One region of the Cellvibrio chitinivorans genome, then DNA from elsewhere that is predicted to be linked to it. Evidence: predicted binding sites of a transcription regulator. Region 1 holds the regulator's gene; each other region holds the start of a gene.
What was found. Region 1 encodes sigma-54, which starts transcription at its own class of promoters, with help from an activator protein. Its sites were predicted from a motif close to TGGCACANNNNTTGCNNT; they were not measured.

Region 1 (10,384 bases):
CGGCGCGTTTGTCGGCCATCGCAATCTGGAAGAGACGATTTTCAAAACCAATCTGGAAGCGGCTACGGCCATTGCGCGCCAGTTGCGTTTGCGTAATCTGGGCGGGATTATCATTCTCGATTTTATCGATATGAAAGATCCTGAGCATCAACGCCAAGTTTTGCGTACCTTGGAAAAAGCGCTGGAGAAGGATCACGCCAAAACCCGCATTACTGGCGTGTCGGAATTGGGGTTGGTGGAAATGGCACGCAAGCGCACGCGCGAATCCCTCGGGCAAATGCTGTGTGAGCCATGCCCGGTTTGTCAGGGGCGCGGTCAGGTGAAATCGGCGGAAACTGTGTGTTACGAGATTTTCCGCGAAATTCTGCGCATGGCGCGCACCTACGACAACGAGAAGTTTTTAGTATTGGCATCGCAGCTGGTGGTTGATCGCCTGCTGGATGAGGAGGCCGCTTATGTGGCCGATTTGGAAGCTTTTATCAAGCGAACCATTGAATTCAGGGTTGAGGCGCTTTTTCAGCAAGAGCAATACGATATTGTGTTGGTCTGATTTTTGATAAGAATCTGTTTTTAATCGCAATTGTTTTGCCCGATAACCCCGAACCCGGAATAAATAGCCGCAATGACACGCGCGTTACGCAAATTGGTGAAATGGTCCTATTTCCTGATTGCCCTGACCCTGATTTTATTAGCGGTGCTGGTGCAATCCGGGCGTAGCTTTTCCCATTTGTTAGACGGCTACAATCAGGGCATCGCCCGCTATTTTTCCTCCCAACTCAATGCGCAGGTCAGCATCGGCCAAATTCAGGCGGATTGGGATGGCCTAAAGCCCAGTTTGGTAGTGCGGGATTTCAGTATCACCAGCCAAACCGAGCAGCCGATAGTCGCGCTAAAACAGGCGCGCCTGCGCTTGGATCTTCTCGCCTCGCTCACCAATTTTCGCTTGGTGTGGAGCAATCTCTCGCTCAATCAAGTGGATATGACCTTTGCGCAAACTGCTGAAGGTGCTTGGCATATTCAGGGTTTGCCCAAACGCACCGAGCAGGATAAGCCGGGTGTCAAACTGGATTCGCTGCTGGACATGCTGTTGCTTTCCACTCGCATTGAATTCAAAAGCAGTCACCTCAGTTTTCACTTCGCTTCGGGCGATCAAATCCAGCTGGACTCCCCCTATCTATTACTTGAAAACACCGATGATTTCCATCGTCTAGCATTGCAGGTCGATGTCGATGAGCAGGCGCGCAGTGTCTATTTGATTATGGAAGGTAAGGGCGACCCGCGCGACCAAAAGAACTTCCGCAGCAAGGGATATGTGCATCTCAATCGCTTTCCCACCAGTGAGCCTATTGCGGCAACTAGCGCGTTTTTGCTAAATGGCGCCAAAGGCAGTCTGCTGAGCGAAGGTATGGTGGATGCGAATATCTGGTTTGAAAGTCGCCCCGATGGCAAGGGTTATGATCTGAGTGGGCGCTTGGGTTTACAGCGCTTGTCGCTGCCTTTGGGGGAGCGCCGTCTGGCGCTGGATGATTTCTCTACTGAACTGACCGGCTATTGGTTGCCCGGCGGTGAATGGCGGTTAGGGTTACAGCAAATTACTGCTGCGATGAACGAGCAGAAAATCGCCGATGTCAATTTAGCGGTGGCGTCTACCGGGTTTAAAAAGCCGCTCAATATCAGTATGGATAAGCTGGATTTGGCCGGTCTGAGCAGTGTGCTCGACAGCGCCGGAGTGCTTGGCAAAGGCAAAATCCAAGAGGTGTTTCAGACGCTCAAGCCGCGCGGTGAGTTAAATAATATTCAGCTGACCTTGCCTTTGCAGCAGCCTAAAGACTGGCAGTTAAAGGCTAATCTAAAACAGGTGGCATCCGCTGCCTGGATGGGAGTACCCGCGCTGACCGGTGTTGATGGTTACGTTCAAGCCGGTCAGAAGGGCGGCTTTGTCGATATCGACAGCCATCAACAGTTCTCCATGCATTATTCGCCCACCTATGATGCGCCTATGGAGTTCGATAGCTCGCAAGGGCAGATCGCGTGGCACTTGCAGCCGGAAAATAATCAGATTTACGTCAATAGTGGCCAGCTGGAGTTTCGCAAAGGTGAGGAGCTGGCGCGCGGTTATATGTGGCTATCCATTCCCTGGCAGCGCAATAGCGGCGATATCGATTTGTACTTACAGATAGGTGCGCGCCAGCTCAACGCCAATCTCTACCAAAAATACACACCAGCGGTGATCCCGCAAACGCTGCGCAACTGGTTAAAGCAGAGCATCGGTGAACAGAACCCGGGTATTGCTACCGAGGCGGGTTTTGTCTATCGCGGTACGCTTAATACCAAGAATGCGATGGCGCGCACTTATCAGCTGTATCTGGATTTGGAAAACGCAGAGCTTAACTATCACCCCGGTTGGCCCGCGTTGACCCAGTTGGATGGCCGCTTGCTGGTTACCGATACCCAAGTCGAAGCCAGTGTGCAGGGCGCCGGAATCCACACCAGTCGGGTGAAATATGCCGAGGTGAATGTGACACCGCGAGCCAAAGGCGGCGGTTCTCTATTGCAGGTGGATGGTGAAATCTCCGGTGCGGCGAGTGACGGCATCCGCGTATTGCGCGAAGGCATGTTGCGCCAGTATTTGGGTAGCAGCATGGACTCCTGGTCAATGCAGGGCGAGATGCAAGCTACCCTGGACTTGGAGATTCCTATTGGCACTGGCGAAAGCCAGCCATCCGGCGGGCGTCAGCAGGTAGATGTGAAGTTGGATGTAGCGCGGTTTGAACTGCAAAACCTTAATCTGGCGCTGAATGATCTTAGCGGTAACATTCGCTACAGCAGCGAGACTGGTATCAGCAGCGATACCATCAAAGCGCAACTGTTTGATGAGCCAGTCGAAGCGGTGTTGAGCACACGCAAACTCGATACTTACAGCCAAACCCTTGTCGATGTAAATGGGGCGGTGGATGCGCAAAAGATCGCCTACTGGAGTCAGCGCCCCGAGGTGTTATTCCTGAATGGTCGCCTGCCTTATCACGCACAGGTACAGCTAAATCATCGCCCTGCGCGCGCTAAAAATCTGGTTGAGCTAAGCCCTGAAGAATCGATGAATAGCGCCGGGACAGCCGAAGAGTTCGCCGATGACGCGTTTGCGCAGGTGACGGTTAGCAGCAATCTCGCGGGGGTGAGTGTTGATTTACCCGCGCCCTATGGCAAATCGGCTAGCAGCGAGCGACCGTTTGAATTCAAGTTTTGGATGCAGGAGCGTCAGGCGCAGATAGATGTGCGTTACAACAATGATCTACACGCCTTGTTGCGTACAGATCGCGGGCGCAATAACAGTCTGCTCAATGCCAATATCGCTCTGGCAAGTGAGGCCAAACTGGCTGATCAGCCGCAATTTTTAGTCTCCGGCTTTTTGCCATCGATAGATTTGGATGCATGGAAAGCTGTGCAGGCGCGCTACTTGAGCTATAGCGAGCAACTGACACCGGCAGTGGCTCATGCTCTGTCGCCACAAGCGAATACATCCCAAGCCAATGCCTCAATTACTTCCGAATCTGATGTAGTAGGAAAGGTGGCGGGTCTGCCGTTCCGGGCAGAACTTATGTTGGGGCAATACGAGCTAGGCTCGACAACCCTTGAAAATCTGAATGTGGTGGCAGTGCCAGTACAGACGGGTTGGCAGCTGGATGTGGATAACGCCGTGGTGTCCGGCCGGGTTGTGGTGCCAGAGCGCACCTATCTTCCCCTTGAGATCGATCTGAAACGACTCTCGCTGACCAAGGCTATGTTGGGGCAGGAACAAGTTGGTACAGAGCCTGCGAAACCGGTCGAGGTGATTGATCCGCGCAAGCTACCTTTGGCTAATATCAGTGTGGCCTCCTTGATGGTGGATGAGGACAACTTCGGCAGCTGGTCGCTCCTGTTGCGCCCCGATGACAAGGGAGTGGTGATCGATAACATTCAAGGCAGTATCCGCGGCGTGACGGTTAGTGGCGCCAAAGGCGTTGAGGGGGCAGAGGCGGGCGCCAAATTAATTTGGCAAAACACGCCTGTGGGGGTGCAATCGCGCTTTATTGGTGATCTGAGTGCAGGCGATTTAGCTGCCGTTTTGCAGGCGTGGGATAAGCCGGATACGCTGGAAAGCCAATCGGCACATTTTCGCGCAGATCTGTTTTGGTCCGGTTCGCCGCAGGATTTTGCTCTGGTAAATCTTGGGGGCGATATGACTATTCAAATCGATAATGGCCGCTTTAAACGCGATGCCAGTGCAGGCGATGGCCTATTGCGTCTTATGTCGATCCTGAATTTTGATACCCTCGCGCGGCGCCTGCGTTTTGACTTTTCCGATCTCTATAAAAGCGGCCTCGCCTATGACAGCATCAAGGGCAAGGTGCGTTTTAATCAGGGCACTCTGGTGTTTGAAGAGCCCTTGGTAGTGCAAACACCGTCCAGCGGCATGCAGATGGCGGGCACCATCAATATGCGCAAAGAAACCCTGAATACCCGCTTGGTAGCCACTTTGCCGGTAGCAGGCAATGTGACTTTCTATGCGGTGCTGGCAGCAGGTTTACCTGCAGCGGCGGGTATCTATGTGGTGAGCAAGCTGTTCAAGAAGCAGGTGGATCAGGCAACCAGTGTCAGCTACACGATTACCGGCAGTTGGGATGATCCCAAAATGCGTTTTGATCGCCTGTTTGAAAGCGAAAAAAGTCTGCGTGAGAGCGTAAATAAAGAGGAAGCTGCCGAGCAAAAGCCTCCTGATCAATAGCCGCGGAAATCAGGAATGAGTAGCAAGCAACAGCAAATAATAGAAAGGGCGCTCAATGGCGCCCTTTTGGTATTTGAACAGCAGGTTTTTAATCCTGACTTTCAAGTGCTTCGCGAATAAAGCCAAAGAGTTTACGTGCGCTTGCAGGCGGCTTGTTTTCTTCGCGCTCTTTTTGCGCGCTGCGAATCAACTGGCGTAGGTGTTGAACATCAATACCGGGGCAAGAGGTTACAAGTGTTTGGAAGATTTGCTTGTCGCCCTCAATCAGCAAGTCGCGATAACGCTCTACCTGATGTTGACGATGCACGTATTGATCGCTGCGGTTTTGCAACTTGTCCACCGCAGCTTTAATTTCTTCGTGATTACCTTCGCGCATCAAGCGTCCAATGTATTGGATCTGACGGCGGCGCGCTTCTTTGGGTGGCATTTTGCGCGCGATATAAATCGCATCCAGCATCTCTTCGCTCAGCGGGATCTGGGCGAGTTGCTTTTCATTCATGGTGATAAAGCTTTCACCCAGCGCTTGTAGTGCGTGCATATCGCGTTTGACCTGCGATTTGCTCAGGATGTAATCATCGGGATTGATATCGTCGTAGTTGTAAACCATGGCAGTGCTGTCGATGCTGAATCAATAAAAGGGCGCGCAGCTTAGAGCAGTTGGTGCAGAACAACAACCTTTGCGGCTGGCATTGGTTAAACAATAGGCGATTTATTCGCCTTCTTCAAAGCGGTCGGCGATAAGCGCGCGTATCGCGCAGAGTGCAGCCTCGGCGTCATCGCCTTCCACACTGACTTCTAAAGGGGTGCCTTGGCTGGCGGCCAGTAGCATTAATGACATCACACTTTTGGCATCGGCCCAGTTGCCTTCGCCTACACGCGCCTGCACCTTGGCCTGATACTGGTTGGCTAGAGTTGCAAGCTTGGCGGCCGCGCGGGCATGGAGACCGCGTTTGTTGATGATGTCGAGAGTTTCGGTGTACATGATCTAGTGTTTTTTGTGTTTGTTAATATCGCGATGACGAACCTGCACATCGCTAAATATCTGGTCGAAGTGTTTTTGTAAGCGTTCGGATAAGTACACTGAGCGGTGTTGTCCGCCAGTACAGCCAATAGCGATAGTGATGTAGCTGCGATTATTAGCCTGATAGCGCGGCAACCAGCGGGCCAGATAATGCTCGATATCCTCGTACATCTCCTTCACGGTCACCTGCTCTTCAAGAAAATCGATGACCTCCTGGTCCTTACCTGTCTGTGGGCGCAAGCTGGGCTTCCAATGCGGATTGGGCAGGCAGCGGGCATCGAATACCAAATCTGCATTAACAGGTACGCCGTGTTTGAAACCAAAGGATTCAAACAAAATCGCCATGGTCGATTCACTGCGGCCAACCACGCGCTCTTTTACCAAGTCGCGCAATTCATGCAGATTAAGATGACTGGTATCGATTACCTGATCGGCGCAGTCACGGATCGGCTCTAGCAGTGCATCTTCTGCACTGATTGCTTCCTCCAAACTGGTGTGCTTGTCAGACAGCGGGTGTTTGCGGCGGGTTTCACTGAAGCGTTGAATTAATACCGCTGGCTGCGAATCCAGAAACAGGGTTTGGAAGGGCAGGTGCGCCTCTTTGAGCGTGCTAATCATCTGCGGGAAGATCGCCAAATCTTGCCATGCATTGCGCACATCTATACCAATCGCAAAGCGGTGTTGGTCATCTTTGTGGATTTGAATCTGGGCGACTAATGCGGGTAGGAGGCTAACGGGCAGGTTATCAATACAGTTGAAACCCACGTCTTCAAGGACGTGAAGCGCTGTACTTTTCCCCGAGCCGGACAGGCCGCTGACAATCACCAGATGCATAAGCAAATCCTGATAATGAAAAATCTATTTAATTGGTAAGTGCAGCTTCAAACAGTGCTTCATTACTACTTGCCGCACGCAGGCGTTGGCGATAGTCACTTTTGTTCAGCGCTTCAGCCAAGGCAGCGAGTGTTTGCAAGTGTTCGCTGTGCGCATCTTGCGGCACTAACATGGCAAACAGAATATCGACAGGTTGTGAATCGATAGCATCAAATTCGATTGGGTCAGCCAAGGTAATCAAGGCGCCAACCGTGCCACTGCAGTGTTCGATGCGACAGTGGGGGATGGCAATGCCGTGGCCAATGCCAGTAGAGCCGAGGCGTTCGCGGCCAATCAGACTGCGGAAGAGTTCGTCGGCGTCAATGTCAGGAATATCCTGGGCAATGGTATTGGCCAAAATTTCCAGAGCGCGTTTTTTACTGCCCGCTTCAATACCGCACAGGGTGCGGCCGGGGCTAATCAGGGATTGAATTTGCATGGCAAGGTATGCTGGGCATCTCTCAATAAGGAATGCCGGCACCCTGGGTAAGGGTGGCGGCATCGGGTCTATTAATGATGTGAGCGTCCGCGGGTTAGCGGTGGCTGCGCATCTTCTCTTTGTGCTTGATCAATTGGCGGTCGAGCTTATCGACCAATGCATCAATTGCGGCATACAGATCTTCATGAGTTGCATCGGCAAATATATCTTTGCCGCTAACATGAATAGTGGCTTCAGCTTTTTGGATTAATTTGTCTACCGAGAAGATGACATTGGTGCTCGTGATGCGGTCGTGGTGATTGTTCAGTCGATCCAGCTTGCCGGTAACGTAATCTCTCATCGAATCAGTAACTTCTACGTGGTGACCGCTGATATTTATTTGCATAGAAACTTCCTCTCGCTAGAAACAAAAACGGTTGCGGGTTGCGCAACCCTCGCATACATCCATTCATTCTCATCCGAACTTTTGATAGGTGTTCTAACCTGTGATTTCTACGGGCTATCTCATTGCGTACCCGAAATCATATGTTTAGTTCCCGTTGTGATTTGACGGGAGCTAATTAAATCGTTTTGCGTTCATTAGACGGTGGAATATTGAGCGATTCCCGATACTTGGCGATGGTGCGGCGCGCAACCTGGATACCTTGCTCCGCAAGTAAATCAGTAATTTTGCTATCGCTCAGTGGCTTCTTGGGATTTTCGGCGCTCACCAGTTTTTTGATGATGGCGCGAATCGCCGTGGATGAGCACTCGCCGCCGCTATCGGTGCTGACATGGCTGGAGAAAAAGTATTTCAGCTCAAAAATACCCTGTGGGGTGTGCATGTATTTTTGGGTGGTCACACGCGAAATAGTGGATTCGTGCATTTCTACAATTTCGGCAATATCGTGCAGCACCAGCGGTTTCATCGCCTCGGGACCGTAATCCAAAAAGCCGCGCTGCTTTTCGACGATGCAGCTCGCTACTTTGAGTAGTGTTTCGTTACGGCTTTGCAGGCTTTTCAGGAACCAGCGCGCTTCTTGTAGGTTGTCTTTCAGGAAGGTGTTGTCGCTGCTGGAATCGGCACGCTTGACCATGGAGGCATAGTCGGCATTGATCCGTAAGCGCGGGGCGATATCCGGGTTTAGCTCAACAATCCAGCGGCCATCGCGCTTTTCCACGAATACATCGGGCACGACATATTCGGTATCGCCGGTGGCAATCATGTCGCCCGGGCGTGGGTTTAAGCTTTGGATTAACGCGACCGCCTGACTCAATTCTGCTTCTTTGAGTTTGGTGCGGCGCATTAACTGGCGATAATCGCGGCTGCCAAGCACCGGCAAATACTGTTTTACGATCAGCTTGGCTGAGTCTAGAAGTGGTGTTTTGGGGTCAAATTGCTGCAATTGCACCAGCAGACACTCGGACAGGTTTTGGCTGCACACACCGCAAGGGTCAAACTGTTGCAGGAGTTTTTGTACTGCAACAACTTCATCCAGCTCCAGCTCTTCCAAATCGCTGCCCATGCCTTCGAAGATTTCTTCGATGCTGATGGAGAGCATGCCGCTGGGTTCTACTGCATCAATAATGGCCATGGCCAGAATGCGGTCGCGATCCGACATGGGAGTCAGATTCAGTTGCCACATCAAGTGATCATAGAGGGAGTCAGTTGCGGCGCGACGGCTTTCAAAATCGCTGTCTTCGTTGTCGTAATTACTGCCGCTGCCGCTTGAAGAAGCTTGGTAAACATCATCCCAGCTGGTATCTACCGGCAGGTCGCTTGGGATTGAGTCGCTCCAGTCACCGCTGTCGGCGCTGAAGCTGTCGCCTTCGCCGTACACATCGCTATCACCAAAGGATTCGGTATCGCCACTGAAGCTTTCGCTTTCACCAAAAGAGTCGCCACTGTCGTTGTAGTTATTGCTTTCGTTGTAGTTGTCAGTAGCTGATGAGAAGTTTTCGCTGGCGGTAAAGTCGGTGCCGTGGTCGGTTCCAGCTTCGGCGGCGATTTCCAATTGGCGCGTGTAATCCGTCTGATCCTGTTCGCTGCCTTCGTATTCCGTGGATGAGCTGGGAGAGTCATAGCCCTCTTCGACTTCCAGCATAGGATTGGAATCGAGCGCTTCCTGAATCTCTTGTTGCAGGTCCAATGTCGATAATTGCAAAAGGCGAATAGCCTGTTGCAACTGGGGAGTCATGGTCAGCTGTTGACCGAGTTTGAGCTGGAGAGATTGCTTCATTATGTGAACGACAAACCCTTATAAAGCAGGATGAAAAACATCAGATAGGTGGAGTTTAGTCAGGGTTTGGCGCGCAAGCAATACGGCTAAGCAAGCTTTGTGCCTAATGAATAAAGATTGTTACTTGTCAAGTTGTTTGTGTGTTGCCTATGGTGCTGTTGAACGGTGTTTGGTAACACACAAACATTTGAAATTCTGGCTTTAGAGGCGGAAGTGTTCGCCTAGATAAACTTCGCGCACCTTGCTATTACTCAGTACGGTGTCGGCATTGCCTTCGGCAATAATGTGGCCTTCGCTCACGATATAAGCTGTTTCACAGATATCCAGTGTCTCGCGTACGTTGTGATCAGTAATCAGGACACCGATGCCGCGATCTTTCAGGTGGCGAACAATCTCTTTGATATCGTTTACCGAAATAGGATCAACCCCGGCAAAGGGTTCGTCGAGCAGGATAAATTTAGGGTCAGTTGCCAGCGCACGAGCGATTTCCACCCGGCGGCGTTCACCGCCAGACAGTGCCATACCCTGACTGTCGCGGATGTGAGTGATGTGAAATTCGTTCAGCAGCGACTCCAGTTTTTCGTTGCGCTGCGCGCGATCCAAATCCTTGCGCGTCTCCAGAATCGCCATGATGTTATCGGTCACTGTGAGCTTGCGGAAAATCGACGCTTCTTGCGGCAAGTAGCCAATGCCTGCGCGAGCGCGGCCATGAATTGGCAGATTGGTGAGATCGAGATCATCGATAAAAACAGTGCCGTTATCGGCAGGAACCAAGCCTGCAATCATATAAAAGCAGGTAGTTTTGCCTGCGCCGTTAGGACCTAGCAGGCCGACGATGTGGCCACTTTCTACGGTGATGGACACATCGATAACAACCTGACGTTTTTTGTAGCTTTTGGCGAGGTGGCGTGCGTGCAGACTAGGCATAAAGATTATTGCGCAGCGTTGGAAGATGATTGGGAGGAGCGTGGGGCTTTGTTGCCACGCTGGATAATCTCGATGTCGCCACCCTTGGGCGGAATAACAATTTCGATGCGTTGACCTTGACCGGTTGTGCTCTTGGTGCCAGC
Region 2 (10,384 bases), on a different contig from region 1:
AATGCTGTAATAGCCAGGATGATGAATAATGTCGGCGCGTTTGCGCGGTTTGGGTAAATCCACCAGCACCGATTCTGCAATCACCGCGCCCGGGCCATTACTCATTAATAAAATGCGATCCGATAATAAAATAGCTTCATCGATATCGTGGGTAATCATAAAAACCGTTTGTTTGGTTTCTGCACAAATATTGATAAGTTCGTCCTGAATCACTCCGCGGGTTAAGGCATCCAGTGCACCAAAGGGTTCATCGAGCAAAAGCAATTTTGGTTGGGTTGCAAAAGCGCGTGCGATTGAAACGCGCTGACGCATACCGCCGGAAAGTTGCGCCGGTTTACGCTGTTCTACGCCCTGCAAACCCACCATCTTTAAATAGCGCAAACTGTGTTCGCAAATTTGGGTTTTGCTCCACTGCGGCCAGCGCGCACGCACACCAAAAATGACATTGTCGAGCGCACTCAACCAAGGCAGCAGCGAATAATTTTGAAACACCACACCGCGTTCCAAACTTGGGCCGCTAATTTCGCGCCCATCCATAATCACCACACCTTCGGTAGGAACATCCAAACCCGAAAGGGTATTCATGATGGTGGATTTACCGCAGCCGGAGTGACCGATAATGCAAACAAACTCGCCTTTTTCGATAGTGAAGTTGGCGTTTTCAAACACCGTGAGCGTTTCATTTTTGGAAACAAAACGTTTAGCAAGTTGCTGCACTTGTAAAAATGATTGGCTCATTCGCTATTCCTCGTACTGCACAAGTTTGGTGGCGGCGGTGAGCAAAAGATCCAACAACATCCCCACCACTCCAATCATCAATATGGAAAAAATCACACTGGTTAAATCCAGATTGTTCCATTCATTCCATACGTAGTAGCCAATGCCGGTTCCACCTACGAGCATTTCTGCCGCGACAATCACCAGCCAGGCGATACCAATGGAAATTCGCATACCGGTTAAAATTGTCGGCGCCGCGGCGGGCAAAATTACGGTGAAGGCGGTGCGCAATGGTGAGAGTTCGTGAGTGCGCGCGACATTGATCCAATCTTCACGCACATTGGCGACACCAAAGGCGGTGTTTAATAACATCGGCCAGATAGAGCAAATAAAAATAACGAAGATGGCTGAGGTCTCGGAATCTTTAATCACAAATAGCGCGAGCGGCATCCACGCCAGCGGCGATATAGGGCGCAACACTTGAATATAGGGATTAAGTGCGCGATACATTAGCGGCGACATACCAATTAAAAATCCAACCGGTATGGCGATAATCACCGCGAGAAAAAATCCACTGAGCACACGATAAATTGAATAGCCCAGTTGAATGCCTATGCCTTTGTCATTGGGGCCGGCATCGTAAAAAGGATTGCTCAATTCCTCCCAGGCACGCGCTGCAATCGCCGAGGGCGGCGGCACCCGCGCCTCCTGCTCGGCACCACCCATTAACATTTCATATTCGGATTGCGCTTCTGTTTTTTCCGGTGCTTGTACGGCGAATTCCCACACACCCAATACCAAAACTAAAAACGTGAGCGACAGAATCCAGGCGCGAACAGTTAACGAACGCATCACTCAGTTCTCCGGATTGCAAAACTGTTGATGTATTCTTCGGGCTTATTGAAATCGAACTCTTTACCCATTATGAAATAATTTTTGTTGGTGCTGGTGGGCACCGCATAACCCAACTCTTTCATCACTTTTTCGCAATCGGTGGCGAGATAAACTTCGCGCGCAATCGCTTGATAATCCATATTGCCTTTGATGTACCCCCAACGCTTCATTTGGGTGAGAATCCACACCGCCATTGAGTGCCAGGGGAAAGGATCAAAGTCGATACGGTTAGGTTCATTTTTTACTTCACCCAAACCATCGGCGTAGCGGCCCAATAACACCTGCTCAATGACTTGCACTGGTTGGTTGAGATAATTTGCCGGTGCTATCGCACTGGCAATCGCTTTGCGATTTTCCGCCGCCGATGAATAGTGAGTTGCCTCCACAATCGATTTCAGCAATGCACCGTAGGTGTTGGGATTAGTCAGCGCAAATTCTTTGCTGCACGCAAAGGCACAACAGGGGTGCCCCTCCCAAATATCTTTAGTGAGCGTGTGAATAAAACCAATCTTTTCCCACACCGCACGCTGATTAAATGGATCTGGCGATAAATAACCATCGAGATTGCCCGCGCGCAAATTCGCCACCATTTCCGGCGGCGGCACTACGCGGATTTGTACATCTTTGTCGGGATCAATACCGTGCTCGGCGAGGTAATAGCGCAGCAAAAAATTGTGCATGGAAAATTCAAAAGGCACGCCGAATTTGAATCCCTTCCACTGTTTAGGGTCGCGTTTATCTTTGTGATCCACATGCAACACAATGGCTTGGCCATTAATATTTTCCACCGCTGGCATAATAAAAGGCTTAGCGGTTGAACCCACACCCAAACTCATCGCCAGCGGCATAGGCGTCAACATATGCGATGCGTCATATTCCGCCGCAAGTGATTTATCGCGCGCGACAGCCCAGCCTGCGGTTTTTATCACTTCAACATTGAGGCCGTGTTTTTCATAAAACCCCATAGGGTGCGCCATGATGATTGGCGTTGCACAGGTAATGGGAACAAAACCGACTTTCAGATTTTTCTTTTCCAGCGGACCGCCCTGCTCTTTGGCAGCCGCTTTAATGGCGCCCATCGGCAATACCGATGACAAGGCCGCTGCTAAAGTGCCGCCACCCATTGCGCGAATAAAACGGCGGCGACTGTTGTCGTCCTGATTAAAGAGCGCACGCACGATAGTGTTTTCAATGGCGCGATCCATAAGTGCATCGGCAGATTCAAACGCTGGTGCTTGTTCATCTTGCTTGATAGTCAGCTGCGCATTTTTTTCAGCTTGCTGCTCAAGCGCCTGAGCATAGGCGCGCTCATTACCTGCAGCTGCGCAGGCAGAACAATTACAGTTGCTTACATGGTTAGTGGCATGTGTTAAAGACACTTCACTATCAAAAGCATCACCCAAACTCTTATCGCGCATAACGCCCCCTTTTTAGGCAGGCAGCACCAGCAAAAGGCGCTGCGGAATTTTTATCGGAAAATAAAAAACGGCGAATAATGTTTTACGTTTTTAGCGATTGGGTTATTGCGAGCCTTGTGCCAATTTTTAAAAAAGGATTTCTTATCTGTAGCTCAATGATTTCATTAGGGTTTTTATTTTTCTCCGTAAAATTTATCAGCACGAAACTTCGTGGTTAACGAAATTTCGTGGTAGTTGGCACGATTTTTCGTTGTAAAGGGAATCGGTCATTTACTGAGGAAGATCCTGTGAGCCAAACCATTCCCCCTTTGTGCCATAGCCATCACCACACAGCGGCGATTCCGGCAATCAGCCAGGTGTTTCAGGAATTCGCGCAACAAAATCATTTGTTATTAAATGCGGCGGGGGAAGGCATTTACGGTGTTGATGCCGAAGGGCGCGCGACTTTTGTAAACCCGGCGGCGGAACGCATACTCGGTTGGAAGGCTGATGATCTGCTCGGCAAAAATATTCATCTCGCCATTCACCATAGCCATACCGATGGATCAGATTACTGCGCGCAGGATTGCCCAATTTTTGCGGCCTTTCGCGATGGCACAGTGCGGCGTGTGGACGACGAAGTTTTCTGGTGTCGCGATGGTCACGCCGTGCCAGTGGAATACACCAGTACACCGGTTTACGATCAGGAAACATTAATCGGTGCGGTGGTAATTTTTCGTGATGTGTCGCAACGCAAAATTGCCGAAGCAACATTGCATTCCACTATGGAAGAATTGCGCGAAGCACTTGAGCAGGTAAAACAACTTACCCACAAACTCGAATTGGAAAATGCCTATCTGCAGCAAGAGATCAGCGAGGGTTTTAGTTCACACCATATCGTCGGCAACAGCCCGGCAGTGCAACAAATTAATTATCAAATTCAACTGGTCGCGCCGACCGTCGCTACGGTATTAATCACTGGTGAATCGGGAACTGGTAAAGAATTAATTGCACGCGCTATTCACCGCGCCGGCGATCGCAATCAGCGCCCACTTATCCGTGTAAATTGTGCGGCGATTCCACCCGAGCTATTTGAGAGCGAATTTTTTGGCCATGTGCGTGGCGCATTTTCCGGTGCAGTGAATTCACGCCTTGGACGTTTTGAAGTCGCTGATGGCGGCACCTTATTTTTGGATGAAATCGGCGAGTTGCCGCTAGCATTACAAGGAAAATTATTGCGTGTATTGCAGGATGGCGAATTTGAACGTGTAGGTGAATCTATTACGCGTAAAGTGGACGTGCGCGTGATTACCGCTACCAATCGCAATTTAAAACAATTGGTAGATCAAGGTTTGTTCCGCGAAGATTTGTATTTCCGTTTAAATGTATTCCCGATTCGCTCGGCACCTTTGCGTGAACGCTTGGATGATATTCCTTTATTAGTGACCCACTTTCTCAAAAAAACTTGCCAGCGTTTTCATAAACCGGAATTAAAAGTATCGCTCGCCCAAGTTCAACGTCTGCAAGAATATCAGTGGCCAGGAAATATTCGCGAATTGGAAAATCGTATCGAGCGACAAGTGATTTTAAGTCTGGGTGATAAGCTGGTGTTGGACGATTTGGCAATCGCACCAACCACCATCGCACCAACCAATCCAACACCAATCGAATGCCATACCGAGGCTAGTGTTAAAAATCTGCAATATCAAACTACGCTGGACGCGTTGCGCAAAACGGGTGGAAAAATTTATGGAGTTGATGGTGCTGCCAATCTGCTCGGAATCAAACCTACCACTCTTGCCTCTCGTTTAAAAAAATGGGGGTTGGATAAAAAAGTGCTCACGCATTAAGAGCAGTTCTGCTTATAGCATTTATTTTTTACATACGTATTCATCAATTGCATACGTATGCAGTTAATTGTTTTGTCCTACCTGCAAGCTTTAGTCTTTCTTCGATTTTCCGGGCAAGCCCTTGCCCAACCAATAACAACAATAATTTGATGTATCAGCTTGCTGTTTAAGCCTTCCTCTTGAATCGCATTTGCGATGGTAATTTTCTGCAGGATTTTTATCGCTGCAGTCTCGTTCTATTGAAAAAAATAATTCACAACCCTGACGAGGATTTTATGAATCTATCTCTAAATGTAGCCATCAAACTGGCTGCAACAGGTTCGCTATTATTTAGCAGCCTGTGCCATGCCGATTGGTATTTCCGCGGTACTCCCAATAATTGGACAACTACCGCTATGACCGCGGTAAATGCCACTGACTATTCCACTTGCCAAAGTTTTGGTGCGGCAAGCACTAATCCACGTTTTAAAATTGATCGTACCGGCGATTGGAGTGAAGGTTATCCTGCGAGTGATTACACAGTCACTGCTAATCAAACCTACAAAATTACGTTTAATTCCTCGACTAAAGTAGTTGCACTGCAAAGCGTTAGTAGTTGCGATACTACAAATTTTTCGCAAAATTTTTCTGCTTTAAATTTTCGCGGCACCGCCAACAATTGGGATACAACACCTATGACATTGGTGGCCAATAATCTTTGGTCGGTTGATGTGGTTTTTGATGGACAAACAAATCAGCGTTTTAAATTTGATACCAGTAATAACTGGGTGGTGAATTACGGCGATAGCAATAGCGATGGTATTTTGAATCAAAGTGGCAGCGATATTTACTCAACCGTTGTTGGTACTTATCGTGTGCAAGTGAACGATTCCACGCTCGCCTATACGCTAACACCTATCACTACCGCATCCAGTTCAAGCGCAATTTCATCCAGCAGCTCGTCTTCCAGTAGTAGTTCTTCTTTTGTTTCTTCGTCTGCATCGAGCGATGCATGGTACTTCCGTGGCACTTCCAATAATTGGGGTTCAACCTTGATGGCAGTGCAAAATGGATTGCATTGCACTGAACAACAATTCGGTGCTGCCAGTACTAATCCACGTTTTAAAATTGATCACTTTGCGAATTGGACAGAGAGCTATCCGCAAGCAGATTATGTCGTTTCAGCCAATGCGCTTTATGCGATTTGTTTTAATGCCAGCACTAAAGCCATCACGCTCACGAATTTGAATTCCAGTAGTTCAAGTGAGAGTTCTGCTTCGTCTTCATCCAGTTCTTCAAATTCGTCTACTGCGATAATCAACAGCGATTTCCGCAAAGAGACGATTTACTTTTTGCTGACCGCGCGCTTTTACGATGGCGATAGCAGCAACAACTATTACAACCGCGACCGCTACAAAGCGGGCGATCCGCACTGGCGCGGCGACTTTAAAGGACTGATTGAAAAGCTGGATTACATTAAAGATCTCGGCTTCACCGCGATTTGGGTAACGCCGCCAGTGGAGAACCGCTCGGGATTGGATTATCACGGCTATCACGCTTACGACTTCTACAAAGTCGACCCACGTTTGGAATCGCCCGGTGCAGGTTATAAAGAGTTTATCGATGCGGCTCACGCCAAGGGTTTGAAGGTGATTCAGGACGTGGTGATCAATCACTCCAGCCAATACGGTTTGCGCAACGCGGTCTGGATCGACCATCTGCCGATCAAGTATTACGTACCTGCGGGCGGCACCCAGGGCAATATCGTTAATGGGCCTTATCTCGGCAACTTGGGCGATTATCAAAGTGAATTCCGCGACGATAACGACAATCCAGTCGCGCCCCAGTGGTTTAAAGATCGCCACACCAGCGATGCTGCCGGTACTGTGCCGCTGGTTGACCCGAAAACTGGCGTAACTGTGCCCAAAGCCGGTTATGACGCCAACCGTTTCTTTGGTATAGATGCCGCCGGTCTCGACCCCAACTGGTATCACCTGGATGGCTTTATGTCCGGTGGCGATTGGGAAAGCCCACTCGCACTGCAGCGCAAACATATGGCGGGGGATACCATCGATTTGGCCACTGGCCGCCAGAACGTGAAGGATTATTTGAACGGTGCGATTCAGATGTATCTGGATATGGGTGTGGATGCAATCCGCTTGGATACCGTGAAACACATTGAGCGCGATGAAATGCTCACTTACGTCAACAACTGGAAAGCGCATAAACCCGGACTGTTTGTGTTTGGCGAGAACTTGGTGAAAGGCACTGGCTTTGGTTCAGAAATCGCCAACGATAACGCCAGCGCGGTGATTCGCCCCTGGTGGTACACGCGCACTACCAACGACCCGGCCAACCCACTGGCGGGTGGTGATTCCGGTTTCTCGGTGTTGGATTTCTCGGTCTTCTCCACCTTCCGCGATAACGTTACCCGCGGCAACTTCGGTGGTATCGGCGGGGTGATGGCGATGGATTGGGTTTACGGTGATGCCACCCAGCTGGTTACCTTCTTCCAAAACCACGATGTCGGCCCGGATAACGACTTCAAATATCGCTACGGCGGCGACATGGGCAACGCGGCTATGGTGTACAACCTGCTCTGGACCAATCGTGGTATCCCAACCTTGTATTACGGGGAAGAGATTATGTTCCAAGCGGGATTACCGCAGGATATCGCCGGTAACAGCGATACTATCGACCAAACTGGGCGCGCTTATTTTGGGCCACATTTGGATAATTTAGCCGCCACCCAAAGTCATCCACTCTATCAGCACATCAAACGTTTGAACCAAATTCGCAGTGCGATCCCTGCTCTGCAAAAAGCCCCAAGTACACAAGTAAATGAATGGGGCGCGGGCATGAGTTATGTGCGTGACTTATCGAGCGAGGGCAGTTATGCGGTGGTTGGTTTGGCGTCAACTAGTGCACAAGCCATTACGGTAAGTGGAGTTAAAAACGGGACATATCGCGATGCGGTCACTGGTAATAGCATCACCGTCACTAACGGCAGTATCAGCTTTAGTGTGGCGAGTTATTCGGCGGGGATTTACGTGCTAAATGGCTCGGGCAAGATAGGCACAACCGGAACCTGGCTGCGTTAATCTGGTAAACATCCATCCAATAAAAAAGGGGCTCAGGCCCCTTTTCACGTTACATCTGCTGGTTGTGCTACTGCTATCAATTAAGCCTTTTTAGGTTTTGATGCGCGGCGATCCACTTTGCGACGTTCATGGGAAACATCCTGTGGAATACCATCGTCATTTTGGCGACGATCATGGCGTTGGCGCTCTTCAAGCGCGTCTTCAATCTGCGTCAGGAGCACCTTGGGTGTTTTTTTCTCTATTATCATTATCTATCTCTATTCTCACTGGTTGTTTTAGCCGACTTGAGTCTCTAGGCGTGACACGATTAATCGTTCACACCGGCTGAGTATAGTCCACCACATAACCAATACCGACAAAATTATGCCGTTTTTAATTTCGTTTTATAATAAAAATAGCTGATATTTACTACATTCTGCTTTATTAAAAAGCAAACTATGTTTAATAAGTAGCCATATAAACGACAACTCAATTTTCTGCTGAGATCCAGATCTCTCACTTATAACAATAAAAAAACCCGCGAGCTTCGCGGGTTTTTTGGCGTTAAAATCAACAAAAATCACACATCAAGGTTAGCAACGGCCAAAGCGTTGGTTTCGATGAAATCGCGGCGCGGTTCCACGTTATCGCCCATCAAACAGGTGAAAATTTGATCAGCTGCGATAGCATCCTGAATAGTCACACGCAGCATGCGGCGCGTTTCTGGGTTCATGGTAGTTTCCCACAGCTGCTCAGGGTTCATCTCACCCAGACCTTTATAGCGTTGGATGTTGTAGCCTTTGCGCGATTCTTTCATCAGCCACTCAAGGCCATCCGCGAACTTCAACAGCGGTTGTTTGCGTTCACCGCGCTGAATATAGGCACCCTCTTCGATCAGATTCTCCAGTTTTTCGCCCAGTGAAACGATTGACGCGTATTCGCCCGAAGCAAAGAACTCATGGTTGAACGGATAAGGGGTGGCTATGCCGTGTGCAGTAATTTCAACTTGCGGCATAAATAAATGGCGCTCGCTGTCTTCACGTACGGTGATGCTGTAACGCTGGCTACCAGCGCGGGCATCCAGACTGAAATGCGCTGCCATCTGATCACACCATTGCTGCATATGGCCTTGATCCGCCAAATGTTCAGAGCGAACAGCAGGTAAATAGATCATTTTTTCCAGTACATCTGCCGGATACAAACGCGACAAACGATCGATAGTCGCCATCACCTTGCGGTATTCGTACACTAGCTTTTCCAATGCCTCACCCGCAATTGCCGGCGCATTAGGGTTAACGTAAAGGCTGGCATCTTCCAGTGCTGCCTGAGTGAGGAATTCGGTCATTGCCGCTTCATCTTTCAGGTATTGTTCCTGCTTGCCTTTGGCAATTTTGTACAGCGGTGGCTGGGCGATATACACATGGCCGCGCTCAATCAATTCACGCATTTGACGGAAGAAGAAGGTCAACAATAGGGTACGAATGTGCGAACCGTCGACGTCGGCGTCGGTCATGATGATGATGCTGTGGTAACGCAGTTTTTCGGGGTTGTAGTCTTCTTTCCCGATTCCACAACCCAAAGCCGTGATCAAGGTACCCACTTCGGCCGATGACAACATCTTGTCAAAACGCGCTTTTTCAACGTTCAGGATCTTACCTTTGAGCGGCAGAATCGCTTGTGTCTTACGCGCACGGCCTTGTTTGGCTGAACCACCCGCAGAATCACCCTCCACCAGGTAAAGTTCAGACAGCGCCGGGTCTTTCTCTTGGCAATCTGCCAGCTTGCCGGGCAAGCCTGCGATATCCAATGCGCCTTTACGGCGAGTCATTTCACGGGCTTTACGTGCCGCTTCACGGGCGCGCGCGGCATCGATCATCTTGCCTACAATCGATTTAGCTTCTTGCGGGTTTTCCAGCAAATAAGCACCAAAGTGCTCGTTCATCTCCTGCTCTACCGCGCTTTTTACTTCGGATGACACGAGTTTATCTTTGGTTTGGCTGGAGAATTTTGGATCAGGGACTTTTACCGAGATAATCGCAGTCAGACCTTCACGGGCGTCATCACCTGTAGTCGCAACTTTTGCGTTTTTGGCGATACCTTCTTTCTCGATATAGGTGTTCAAACCGCGGGTCAACGCCGCACGGAAGCCGGCCAAGTGGGTACCACCATCGCGCTGGGGAATGTTGTTGGTATAGCAGAACAGGTTTTCCTGGAAGGAATCGTTCCACTGCAACGCCACTTCAACGCCAATACCATCATCACGCTTGAGTGAAACAAAGTGCACCATCTTGTTAATGGTGGTTTTGTTTTTATTCAAATGCTCTACAAACGCGCGTAAACCACCTTCGTATTGGTAGATTTCTTCTTTCGCTGTGCGTTCATCCTTCAATACGATACGCACACCTGAGTTCAAAAATGACAGTTCGCGTAGACGCTTTGCCAACAACTCGAAGTGAAATTCGATATT
Region 3 (10,384 bases), on a different contig from region 1:
ATTTTAAAAATCTGCCTGCCAAAGACGCGCTTATGTTTACCCAAATCGGCATTTTGCGCACTCAGGAAGATAGCACCGAAGAAATCCTGATCGATGGCGCCATGGAAACCGACAACCTCACCGAGCTGCTGGAGCGCAACCGACATTTAGTTGGGAAAACCTGCCAGATGTAATGTAAATGATCTAAGCTTGGCGTTGCTTATTAGAATTTAAAGGATAGAGGGAGCCACACCCAATGGGTAAAAAGCAAAGGCGCGGCGAGAAGCATCAGCCACAAAACACAGCGCCAGCAACCGTGAAAGATGCAACAACTCAGGATCAATCAGCACGCAAAAAAATCTGGCCAGTGATTGCCGGAGCCATTGCACTGGTAGCGATTGGCGCCAGCGCTTGGTATTTTTCCGCTAAGCCTGCGGCGACGGCGCCATCACCCGTTGCGGCGATAAGTTCATCCTCAACCGTCAGCAGCGCGCCTACTGCAGCGGCTTACACATCCAATTACTCATCGACTAACCTGCCGCCCAAAACTGATTACGTCGGTCAGCAACAGTGCGCGGCTTGCCACCCCAAGCAAGTTGAAGACTGGAAAAAATCCCACCATGCGCAGGCTATGGCGCTGGCGAATGATCAAACCGTATTGGGCGATTTCAATCAGGCCAGTTTCAGTTACGAGCAAGTGAAGTCGCGCTTTTTTATGCGCGATGGCAAATACTTTGTGAATACCGATGGCCCCGATGGGCGCCTGCAGGATTTTGAAGTTCACTACACTTTTGGCGTCTACCCGCTGCAACAATATTTGCTCGCGCTGCCGGGTGGGCGCTATCAGGCGCTGAGTATCGCTTGGGATTCGCGCCCCAAAACTGAGGGAGGGCAGCGCTGGTTCCATTTGCACCCTGAGGATAAAGTCGATCACCGCGACCCGCTGCACTGGACCAAACACCAGTACAACTGGAACTTTATGTGCGCCGAGTGCCACTCCACCAAGTTGGAAAAAAACTACTCGCCCGCCACCCGCAGTTACGACACCACTTGGTCAGAGATCAACGTCGCTTGCGAAGCCTGCCACGGCCCCGCCGCCAACCATGTGCGCTGGGCGCAGCGCGGCACAGATTGGGAAACACTGGAACCCACCAAAGGCTTGAGCCATTTATTTGCGGATAACAATGCCATCTGGACCACCGACCCGGTCACCAGCACACCCAGCCGCTCGCAGCCACGCACTGGCCACAGCGAGCTGCAAGCCTGCGCCGCTTGTCACTCGCGCCGTTCGCAATTTTTTGAAGATGATCGCATCGGCCAACCATTAATGGATAACTTCTTACCCGCACTTTTGGATCGCGGTTTGTATCACCACGACGGCCAGATTCTGGAGGAGGATTTTGAATACGGCTCCTTCCTGCAAAGCAAAATGTTCCATGCCGGGGTGACCTGTAGCGACTGCCACAATCCGCACACACTGGAGCTGAAAGCCGAGGGCAATGCGGTCTGCACCCAGTGCCACGGCGCGGCGCAATTCAACACCCCCAAACACCATCACCATCCAGCCAATACACCCGGCGCCCAGTGCGTGAACTGCCATATGCCCGCCACGACTTATATGCAGGTAGATGCGCGGCGCGACCACAGTTTCCGCATCCCGCAACCGGCGCTGACGGCCGCGCTGGGTACACCCAATGCCTGCCAAAGCTGCCACCGCGATAAACCCGCCAAGTGGGCGGCGGATCAGGTACAAAACTGGTATGGCCACGCGCCCGAAGGCTTCCAGAAATTCGCCCAAACCTTTAGCGATGCCCAACAATTCGCCCCCGGCACCGACGCCAAACTGGTCGAATTGCTGCGCAACAAACAGCATCCGCCGATTGTGCGCGCCACCGCAGCACGCGCTATGGGCAGCTGGTTGAGCCAGCAAACCGTTGAGGATGTAGGCGCCGCTCTAGAAGATGAAGACCCGCTGGTGCGCATGGGCGCATTGGAGGCGATGCAAAATGCGCCGCTGCAAGCGCGTGCGCAATATGTATCGCCACTGCTGGATGATCCATCGCGTGTGATTCGCGCCCTCGCCGCTGCGCAATTGGCAGAGCTTCCGCGCCAAGCCGCCTTGCCGCCAGCGATCACCGCATCGCTGCAACGCGGCCTCGACGACTACATCAAAGCCCAGCAATTCAATGCCGATGATCCAGCCGCGCAGGTGAATATGGGCAATATCTACGCGCAGAGCAATCAGCCCGCTAAAGCCGAAGCGGCTTATCGCGAAGCCTTGGCGCTGAATAATCGCTGGACCTCGGCCTACGTCAATCTGGTTGATCTCTATCGCCAACAGAACCGCAACGATGATGCGGAAGCCCTGTTGAAAGATGCGCTCAAACTGGAGCCAGACAACGCCAGCCTGCACCACAGCCTCGGCTTGGTTCAGGTCAGACGCAAACAAATGGCGCAGGCTTTGGCACCACTAAAACGCGCCGCCCAGCTCGCGCCAGACAATGGCCGCTATGCTTATGTTTACGCTGTCGCCCTGCTCGACCAACAACAAGCCGCCGAGGCGTTAAAAGTGGTGAATACCGCGCTCATGCGCAACCCAAGCGACCCGGATTTGCGCGGCTTACAGCAGCAGTTAACTACGGGCAGCAATTAACTGCAGGGAACAATTAACCAAGGGCAACAATTAACTACAGAAACAGGTAATTTTTATCGATTTCTAATTCGGTTTCTGAATGAGAAAAAACAAAATGTCGCATCAATCACTAATTTTTAGATGATAAATGCGACATTTTTTCATTTAGAGCCATTAAAAAGTGGCGCATTAAAATCCCTGTAGTACCTTTAGAGTTCATCAGTTCCTGATGTAACGAAATAGCAATTTTTCACGACGAAAATATTTTGTAATTTCACAAAAAAACCATGCTAGAAAAGGAGTCAACAATGAGCGGCTTACGCACTTTCTCAAAAGTCTGTATCCAATCAATTGCGGTCGCATCGATGTGTGTTGTCGGTGCAGTACACGCGCAAAGCAAATCTGAAAAACCCAATATTCTGGTGCTCTGGGGCGATGATATCGGCACCTGGAATATCAGCCACAACAACCGCGGCATGATGGGGTATATGACCCCTAACATCGACCGCATCGCCAACGAGGGCGTCTCGTTCACCGATTATTACGCCCAACAAAGCTGTACTGCTGGTCGCGCTGCCTTTATTGGCGGCAACGTGCCAGTGAGAACGGGCATGACCAAAGTTGGCCTGCCCGGCGCAAAAGAAGGCTGGCAAAAAACCGATGTCACTATGGCGACGGTACTGAAAAGCCAAGGCTATGCAACCGGCCAGTTTGGTAAAAACCACCAAGGCGACCGCAACGAACATTTGCCAACCACCCACGGTTTTGACGAGTTCCTCGGCAACCTCTACCACCTGAACGCGGAAGAAGAACCAGAGCATGAGGATTACCCAGGCGATATGAAACTCGCCAACGGCAAAACCTTTAAAGAACAGTATGGCCCACGCGGCGTGCTGCACTGCTTTGCGACAGACTCTGCCAATACCGCCAAAGCGGATGAGCGCTCAGGCCCTTGGGGCAACCAGCGCTGCGAAGATACTGGCCCACTGACCAAAAAACGTATGGAAACCGTAGATCAGGAAACCGCTAGCCGCGCGCAGGAATTCATTCGCGAGAATGAAAAAGCAGGTAAGCCCTGGTTTGTATGGTGGAACGCTTCACGTATGCACTTCCGCACTCACGTGAAAGACGAGAACCGTCACAAAGGCAACGATGAATACACCGATGGCATGATTGAGCATGACGGTCATGTAGGCCAATTCTTGAAGCTGCTGGACGACCTGAAAATCGCCGATAACACCATCGTGTTCTACTCCACCGACAACGGCCCACACTACAACAGTTGGCCGGATGCAGGCACAACGCCTTTCCGCAGCGAGAAAAACTCCAACTGGGAAGGTGCCTACCGCGTACCTGCATTTGTTCGTTGGCCGGGCAAATTCCCCAAAGACGTAACCCTGAATGGCATCATCTCCCATGAAGACTGGCTGCCAACCTTTGCAGCAGCAGCGGGCAATACCGAGATTGCCGACCAATTGCGCAAAGGCACCTCGCTCAATGGCCGTAAATACAAAAACTACATCGATGGCTACAACATGCTGCCCTACCTGAAAGGCGAAGTGAAAGAGTCACCACGCCACGAATTCTGGTATGTGAACGATGATGGCCAAGTGGTTGCTGCCCGTTACGACGCTTGGAAAGTGGTGTTTTTGGAGAACCGTGGAGAGGCTTTCGGAGTATGGCGTGAACCCTTTACAGAGTTGCGCGTCCCGTTGCTATTCAATTTGCGTCGCGACCCATTCGAGAAGGCACAACACAACTCTAATACTTACAACGATTGGTTCCTGGAGCGCGCATTTGTACTAGTTCCAATCCAAACCAAGGCGGCACAATTCCTGAAAACCATGCAGGACTTCCCGCCCAGCCAATCACCAGGCTCCTTCAACCTGAGCAAAATTGAAGAACAGCTAAAATCCACTGCGGGTGCTCGCTAACCCCTCCAATGCCGCTAAAGAAATTTAGCGGCATTTTTGTTTTACCTTTCGCCGATTTTTTAATAGATAGAACAGAAGGAAACAGATCATGAAAATCGCCAGCTTTATCCACTTTCGCTACCTGTTAAGCGCGCTTTTATTGCTGTTTTTCACAGCCAGTGGCGCCAGCGCCAAAGATCTCGCCTCTTGGGAGAACACCGCGTCCAAGCAGGCGATTGTCGATTTCGTCAAAAAGACGACCAAGAAAAGCTCGCCGGATTTTGTCCCCGAAGCTGAACGTATCGCCGTATTCGATAACGATGGCACTCTCTGGGCTGAACAACCCATCTACTTTCAGGCCGCGTTTGCGTTTGATCGCATCAAGCAAATGGCACCGCAGCACCCGGAATGGAATACAACTGAACCCTATGCCTCTGTGATCAAAGGGGATATTAAAGGTGCTTTGGCAGGCGGAATGCCCGCGCTTAGCAAGATCATCATGGCCAGCCACGGCAACATCAGTTCGGATGATTTCTCTGCCGCCGTGAGCAACTGGCTAGCGACCGCCAAGCACCCAACCACTGGCCTGCCCTACAACAAAATGATTTATCAGCCGATGTTGGAGTTGCTGCAATACCTGCGCAAAAACGGATACAAAACCTTTATCGTCTCAGGTGGCGGCATTGATTTTATGCGTGTCTTCGCGCAAGACGCTTATGGCATCCCGCCCGAGCAGGTTGTTGGCAGTAGCTTGCAGGCAAAATATTCGGTGGTTAACGGTGTGCCCACCATCACCAAAGCGCCCGATCTGGGCTTTTATGATGACAAAGAAGGCAAGCCCGTTGGTATTTACCAACACATTGGCCGCCGCCCGGTGTTTGCCGCAGGTAACTCCGATGGTGACTACCAAATGCTGGAGTGGACTACCGCCGGTACAGGTGCGCGTTTTGGTTTGATCGTTCACCACACTGACGCCGAGCGCGAGTGGGCTTATGACCGCAATTCCCATATCGGTGAATTAAACAAAGGTCTGACCGATGCACCCACCAAAGGCTGGTTGCTGGTGGATATGAAAAAAGACTGGAAAGTCATTTACCCCGCTAGCAAGAAGTAGTTAATCGACCTCCATTCGGGTGCTGCAGGGCTGGTAAGCCACGCACCCGGATTGGGCTGGGCAAAATCGCCGCGCCAAGCCCATGCCCAACTTCAGTGCAATCTTCTTCACCAGCCCTTTTTATCCCTTCTCAATAGAATCCAATCGTTTAACGCAAAACCTTTCTAATAACCCCTTAATGCGTTATTCGCCCTTACATCCTGTCGCAAAATTCCACACTTTTTCGCTCTTTTCCTCCTCTGGCACATGAGTTGCAAAATCCCTCTCATTCTCATGGCGGGTGCTGACTATGCGTGCAAGTTCTTTGGCAGTGGGTGGATGGGCGCTTCTGATAAGTTCGATTTTTGGTAGCAGCAGTGCGCTAGCGGCAGAACCCAGTATTCTCGATGTAACTCGCTCGCTGGACACCAGCTGGGTGGTGATCACCGGAGTGCTGGTGTTTTTGATGCAGGCCGGTTTTGCCTTGGTTGAAAGCGGCATGTCGCGCGCCAAAAACGCCGTGAATGTGATTATGAAAAACTACATGGATGTGTGCGTGTGCAGCGTGATTTTTTGGGCGCTGGGCTACGGCCTGATGTTTGGTGCCAACAGCACCGGTTGGTTTGGCGAGAGCCATTTCCTGCCTAATGCACTAGCCGGATGGGATTGGACGTTTCTGTTTTTCCAAATGATGTTCGCCGCCACCACAACCACCATCGCCAGCGGCGCTATGGCCGAGCGGATACATTTCCACGCTTACTTGATTGGCGCCTGTGTAATTGCCGGGCTTATCTACCCCATATTCGGCAGCTGGGCTTGGGGCAGTGCCCACGGCGGTAACGGCTGGCTGAAAGAGTTGGGCTTTATCGACTTTGCCGGCTCCACGGTCGTTCACTCTATTGGCGGCTGGGTAGCATTGGCGGGCATCATCGTACTTGGGCCGCGCTTGGGGCGCTTCTCGGCCAATGGCGCGGCGCGCACTATTCCCGGCCATAACCTGAGCATGGTCGCGCTGGGCGGGTTTATCCTCTGGTTCGGCTGGTTTGGTTTTAATGCCGGTTCAACCCTCGCGGCCAATCTGGATATCGGCAAAATTGCACTCAACACCCACCTTGCCGCCTGCGCTGGTGCACTGGGTTATATGCTCACCGCCAAAGCCTTCAAACACGCGATTCTTATGACTGGCACGGTCAACGGCAGCCTTGGCGGGCTGGTCGGCATTACTGCCGGTTGCGCCACTATGGACCCGCAATTTGCGCTGCTTACCGGTGTTATCGCCGGGGTGATCACCTTTATCGCACCCAAATTTATCGCCAGTTTCAAAATCGATGATGTGGTCGATGCCGTCAGTGTGCATGGCTTTTGTGGCGCTTGGGGAACACTTGCAGCGGGTATTTTCTTTGCGGGCGATATGTTCAACCTTGAGCGCATCAGCATTCAGGGGTTGGGAGTACTCGTCGCCTTTGCCTGGGGCTTTGGCGTGGCACTCATCTGTTACTTTTTGATCGACAAAATAATCGGTATGCGTGCTAGCAGCCAGCATGAACAGCGCGGGCTGGATTTTACCGAACACGCCGAGATCGGCTACCCGGAATTTCAGGATACGCGCGCGCTCAATACCGAGGCGCTGCAATCCCAGCGCTAAAACGGAATCCGTAAGCAATCCATAAGCGGCGATAACAACAGGCATAAGCCATACATCGACCAAGCCGCACAAGCCACCACTACGTCACAGGAACCAAGTGTGAATCCAAGTCAGAAACGCAAAGCGGTTGAGCAGGCGCTCATGCCGTTTTTACAGGGGAACGGCCTCGCCAGCGCGCTTATCCTGTGGGATGAAAAGTACGCCCACAAACCTACCTTTGCCCTGCAACATTACCTGCGCGAGCTGTGCAGCGATCTTGAGATCGCCCATATGCGCTCGCGTATGTTGCAGGCGCTGGTGGCTGCTATGTCATCCGCGCAAGATGAGCACCAGAGTCGTGTCACTGAAACCAGCCGTCCTGCGGTAGCCAAGCCCCAAAGCTCACCTTTTTTACTAATGTTTATGGCACTGGTGGATGGCCTGATCGACGCTCCCGGCGGCGAAGCCTCTACCCGCACCCGCCTTTATGTGCTGGAAAATCTCGCCAAGGTATCGCTCTCACCTACCGAGCGCTGGGCTTTTCACGCATGGCTCAATCAGGTTGAACCGCTCACTGGCACTACCCCCAGCATCCACACCTTGCAACAGGTGATCAACCTCGCTTATGTCGCGCTCTGCGAATATCTGGGGCCGATCAAAGCCGACCAAATCCTGCAAAACACCGTCAGCCGCGTGCAAAAAGCTCACCCCCAAAATAACGTCCGCAGCCTGCTCTAAGCGGCAGGCCACGCGCACTTGGTTATAAGCACCTAACTAATAAGCATTAGCCAGACTCCTTTTAGGCTGTTAGCCTGCGCGACCTGTTTATTTATCAACACTTTAGCTGCCTGACTTGGCGAGTTTTCCATCGCTGGCGTGCCGCTTTTTGGTATCGAGTTTTATGGATTTTCAACTGGGTTATATAGTCGCCGGATTGGTGGTGGGCTTTATCGTAGGCATGACCGGCGTGGGCGGCGGATCGCTAATGACGCCCATTCTTCTCTATTTCGGCGTCAGCCCCGCCAATGCTGTAGGCACAGATTTGCTCTACGCGGCGATCACCAAAGCAGGCGGCATTCACGTCCACCACAAAAAGAAAAATATCGATTGGAAGATCACCGGCGAACTGGCGCTTGGCAGCCTGCCCGCTGCGGCTATTACTCTGTGGGTGCTACACAGCATCAAGCTCGATACCGACACGCTCAACAGTGTGATCAAAACCACCTTGGGTTACGCGCTGGTATTTACTGCTGTCGCGATTCTGTTCAAACGCAAGATTTTTGATTACAGCCAGAAAAACAACAGCTGGATCACCCGCATGACCCGCCAGCAGCAGATGATCGCCACCGTCCTGACCGGCATACTGCTCGGCGCGGTAGTGACCCTGACCTCTATCGGCGCTGGCGCCTTGGGTACTGTCGCCCTGTTTATGCTCTACCCATTGCTCCCAACCGTACGTTTGGTCGGCACCGAAATCGCCCACGCCGTACCGCTCACACTGGTAGCAGGCATGGGTCACGCCGGTTTAGGTAATGTAGATTGGCATTTGCTCGCCAACTTATTGATCGGTTCACTGCCCGGCATTTATATCGGCAGTCACCTCGCCAACCGCGTCGCCGACCACTATTTGCGCCCGGCACTGGCGATTATGTTGGTGTTTGTGGGGATTAAACTGCTGGTTTGATTGGCGCACGACACCCCTCTCCCACAGGTGGGAGAGGGAGCAATAAAAATGGCGACTCATTGGTCGCCATTTTTATTTGTCTCAGGAAAATTGTTTTCACTTAACCCGCTTTTTCCGGCGGCGGTGCGACGCGCAACACCTCTTCCAAGGTCGTCAGACCCGCAGCGATTTTCTGCGCGCCCGACAAGCGCAAAGTGCGCATCCCCTCTTTCATTGCCAGTTTACGCAGTTCTTGCAGGTTGCAGTCGGCGGTGACTTTTTCTTTGAGCGATTCCGACAGCATCAGAATTTCATACAAGCCCTGTCGCCCCATATAGCCGGTATTGCGACATTCCAAACAACCCACGGGGCGATAAATTTTTGCCGGCACTTGTACTTTCCAAGGCGCGACCAACTCTTGCCAATCGCTCTGGCTGATTTGGCCTTCCTCTTTGCAGTGCGGGCAAAGAGTGCGCACCAAACGCTGCGCCATCACACCCAACATAGTGGCGTTGATCAGATAAGACGGAATACCCAAATCCAGCATACGCGCCACGGTTGAGGGGGCATCGTTGGTATGAACGGTGGAGAGCACCAAGTGGCCGGTAAGCGCCGCTTGCACTGCCATTTGCGCGGTTTCCAAATCGCGGATCTCACCCACCATAATGATGTCCGGGTCCTGCCGCATCAGGCTGCGAATACCAGCGGCGAAATTCAGCCCAATCTTGTGATGCACCTGGGTCTGATTGAAAGTCTCTTCCACCATCTCAATCGGATCTTCAATGGTGCTGACGTTCACCTCGTCAGTCGCCACCTGCCGCAGCGATGAATAAAGCGTGGTGGTCTTACCGGAACCAGTCGGGCCGGTCACCAGCAAAATGCCGTTGGGGCGAGTGAGCATGGAATTCCAGCGGTTGTAGTCATCGCCCACCAAACCCAAGTCACTAAAGCTGCGCTGCAAGACTTCCGGATCGAAAATACGCATCACCAGTTTTTCGCCAAAGGCGGTCGGCAGAGTAGACATACGCAGTTCGATTTCGCTGCCGTCGTTGCGGCGGGTTTTGATGCGGCCATCCTGCGGTTTGCGCTTTTCGGCAATATCCATGCGCGCCAACACCTTGAAGCGGCTGGTCACGCCGGTAGACACATTGGCGGGCAGCTCGTAGACGTAATGCAAAACACCATCAATACGGAAGCGGATGCGCCCGACTTCCCTGCGTGGCTCTATGTGAATATCCGAGGCGCGCTGGTCGTAGGCGTATTGCAGCAGCCAATCGACGATTTTGACTATGTGCTGGTCGTTGGCATCCGGGTCGCTCGCTTTGCCCAGTTCGACCAACTGCTCAAAGTTGGTGATAGCCGAGGCGGCAGTCGCCCCGCTGGCACCAGAGACGGAGCGCGCGAGGGTATAAAACTCCACCATAAAGCGTTCGATGTCGGCGGGATTGGCCACCACGCGCTTCACTGCGCGGCGCGCCAC

Region 2: SPL68_RS02530 (CmpA/NrtA family ABC transporter substrate-binding protein) is a predicted target of sigma-54. The motif match lies at 3,134-3,151, and genes of this name have one in related genera.
Region 3: SPL68_RS04595 (ammonium transporter) is a predicted target of sigma-54. The motif match lies at 5,879-5,896, and genes of this name have one in related genera.

Annotation. Positions count from the first base shown of each region.
Region 1 is NZ_JAYKKN010000005.1:7,913-18,296, reverse strand. It holds gene rng (ribonuclease G) at 1-550, shown strand, start outside; gene SPL68_RS13870 (YhdP family phospholipid transporter) at 623-4,762, shown strand; gene yjgA (ribosome biogenesis factor YjgA) at 4,851-5,369, opposite strand; gene SPL68_RS13860 (HPr family phosphocarrier protein) at 5,472-5,744, opposite strand; gene rapZ (RNase adapter RapZ) at 5,748-6,617, opposite strand; gene ptsN (PTS IIA-like nitrogen regulatory protein PtsN) at 6,646-7,095, opposite strand; gene hpf (ribosome hibernation-promoting factor, HPF/YfiA family) at 7,190-7,480, opposite strand; gene SPL68_RS13840 (RNA polymerase factor sigma-54) at 7,656-9,314, opposite strand; gene lptB (LPS export ABC transporter ATP-binding protein) at 9,516-10,241, opposite strand; gene lptA (lipopolysaccharide transport periplasmic protein LptA) at 10,247-10,384, opposite strand, start outside.
Region 2 is NZ_JAYKKN010000001.1:584,471-594,854, forward strand. It holds gene SPL68_RS02520 (ABC transporter ATP-binding protein) at 1-738, opposite strand, end outside; gene ntrB (nitrate ABC transporter permease) at 742-1,569, opposite strand; gene SPL68_RS02530 (CmpA/NrtA family ABC transporter substrate-binding protein) at 1,569-3,029, opposite strand; gene SPL68_RS02535 (sigma-54 interaction domain-containing protein) at 3,317-4,858, shown strand; gene SPL68_RS02540 (alpha-amylase family glycosyl hydrolase) at 5,134-7,938, shown strand; gene SPL68_RS02545 (hypothetical protein) at 8,019-8,186, opposite strand; gene gyrB (DNA topoisomerase (ATP-hydrolyzing) subunit B) at 8,498-10,384, opposite strand, start outside.
Region 3 is NZ_JAYKKN010000001.1:1,087,296-1,097,679, reverse strand. It holds gene SPL68_RS04615 (polysaccharide lyase) at 1-173, shown strand, start outside; gene SPL68_RS04610 (tetratricopeptide repeat protein) at 236-2,632, shown strand; gene SPL68_RS04605 (arylsulfatase) at 2,920-4,545, shown strand; gene SPL68_RS04600 (HAD family hydrolase) at 4,634-5,638, shown strand; gene SPL68_RS04595 (ammonium transporter) at 5,928-7,262, shown strand; gene SPL68_RS04590 (hypothetical protein) at 7,362-7,979, shown strand; gene SPL68_RS04585 (sulfite exporter TauE/SafE family protein) at 8,143-8,925, shown strand; gene tfpB (type IV pilus assembly ATPase TfpB) at 9,026-10,384, opposite strand, start outside.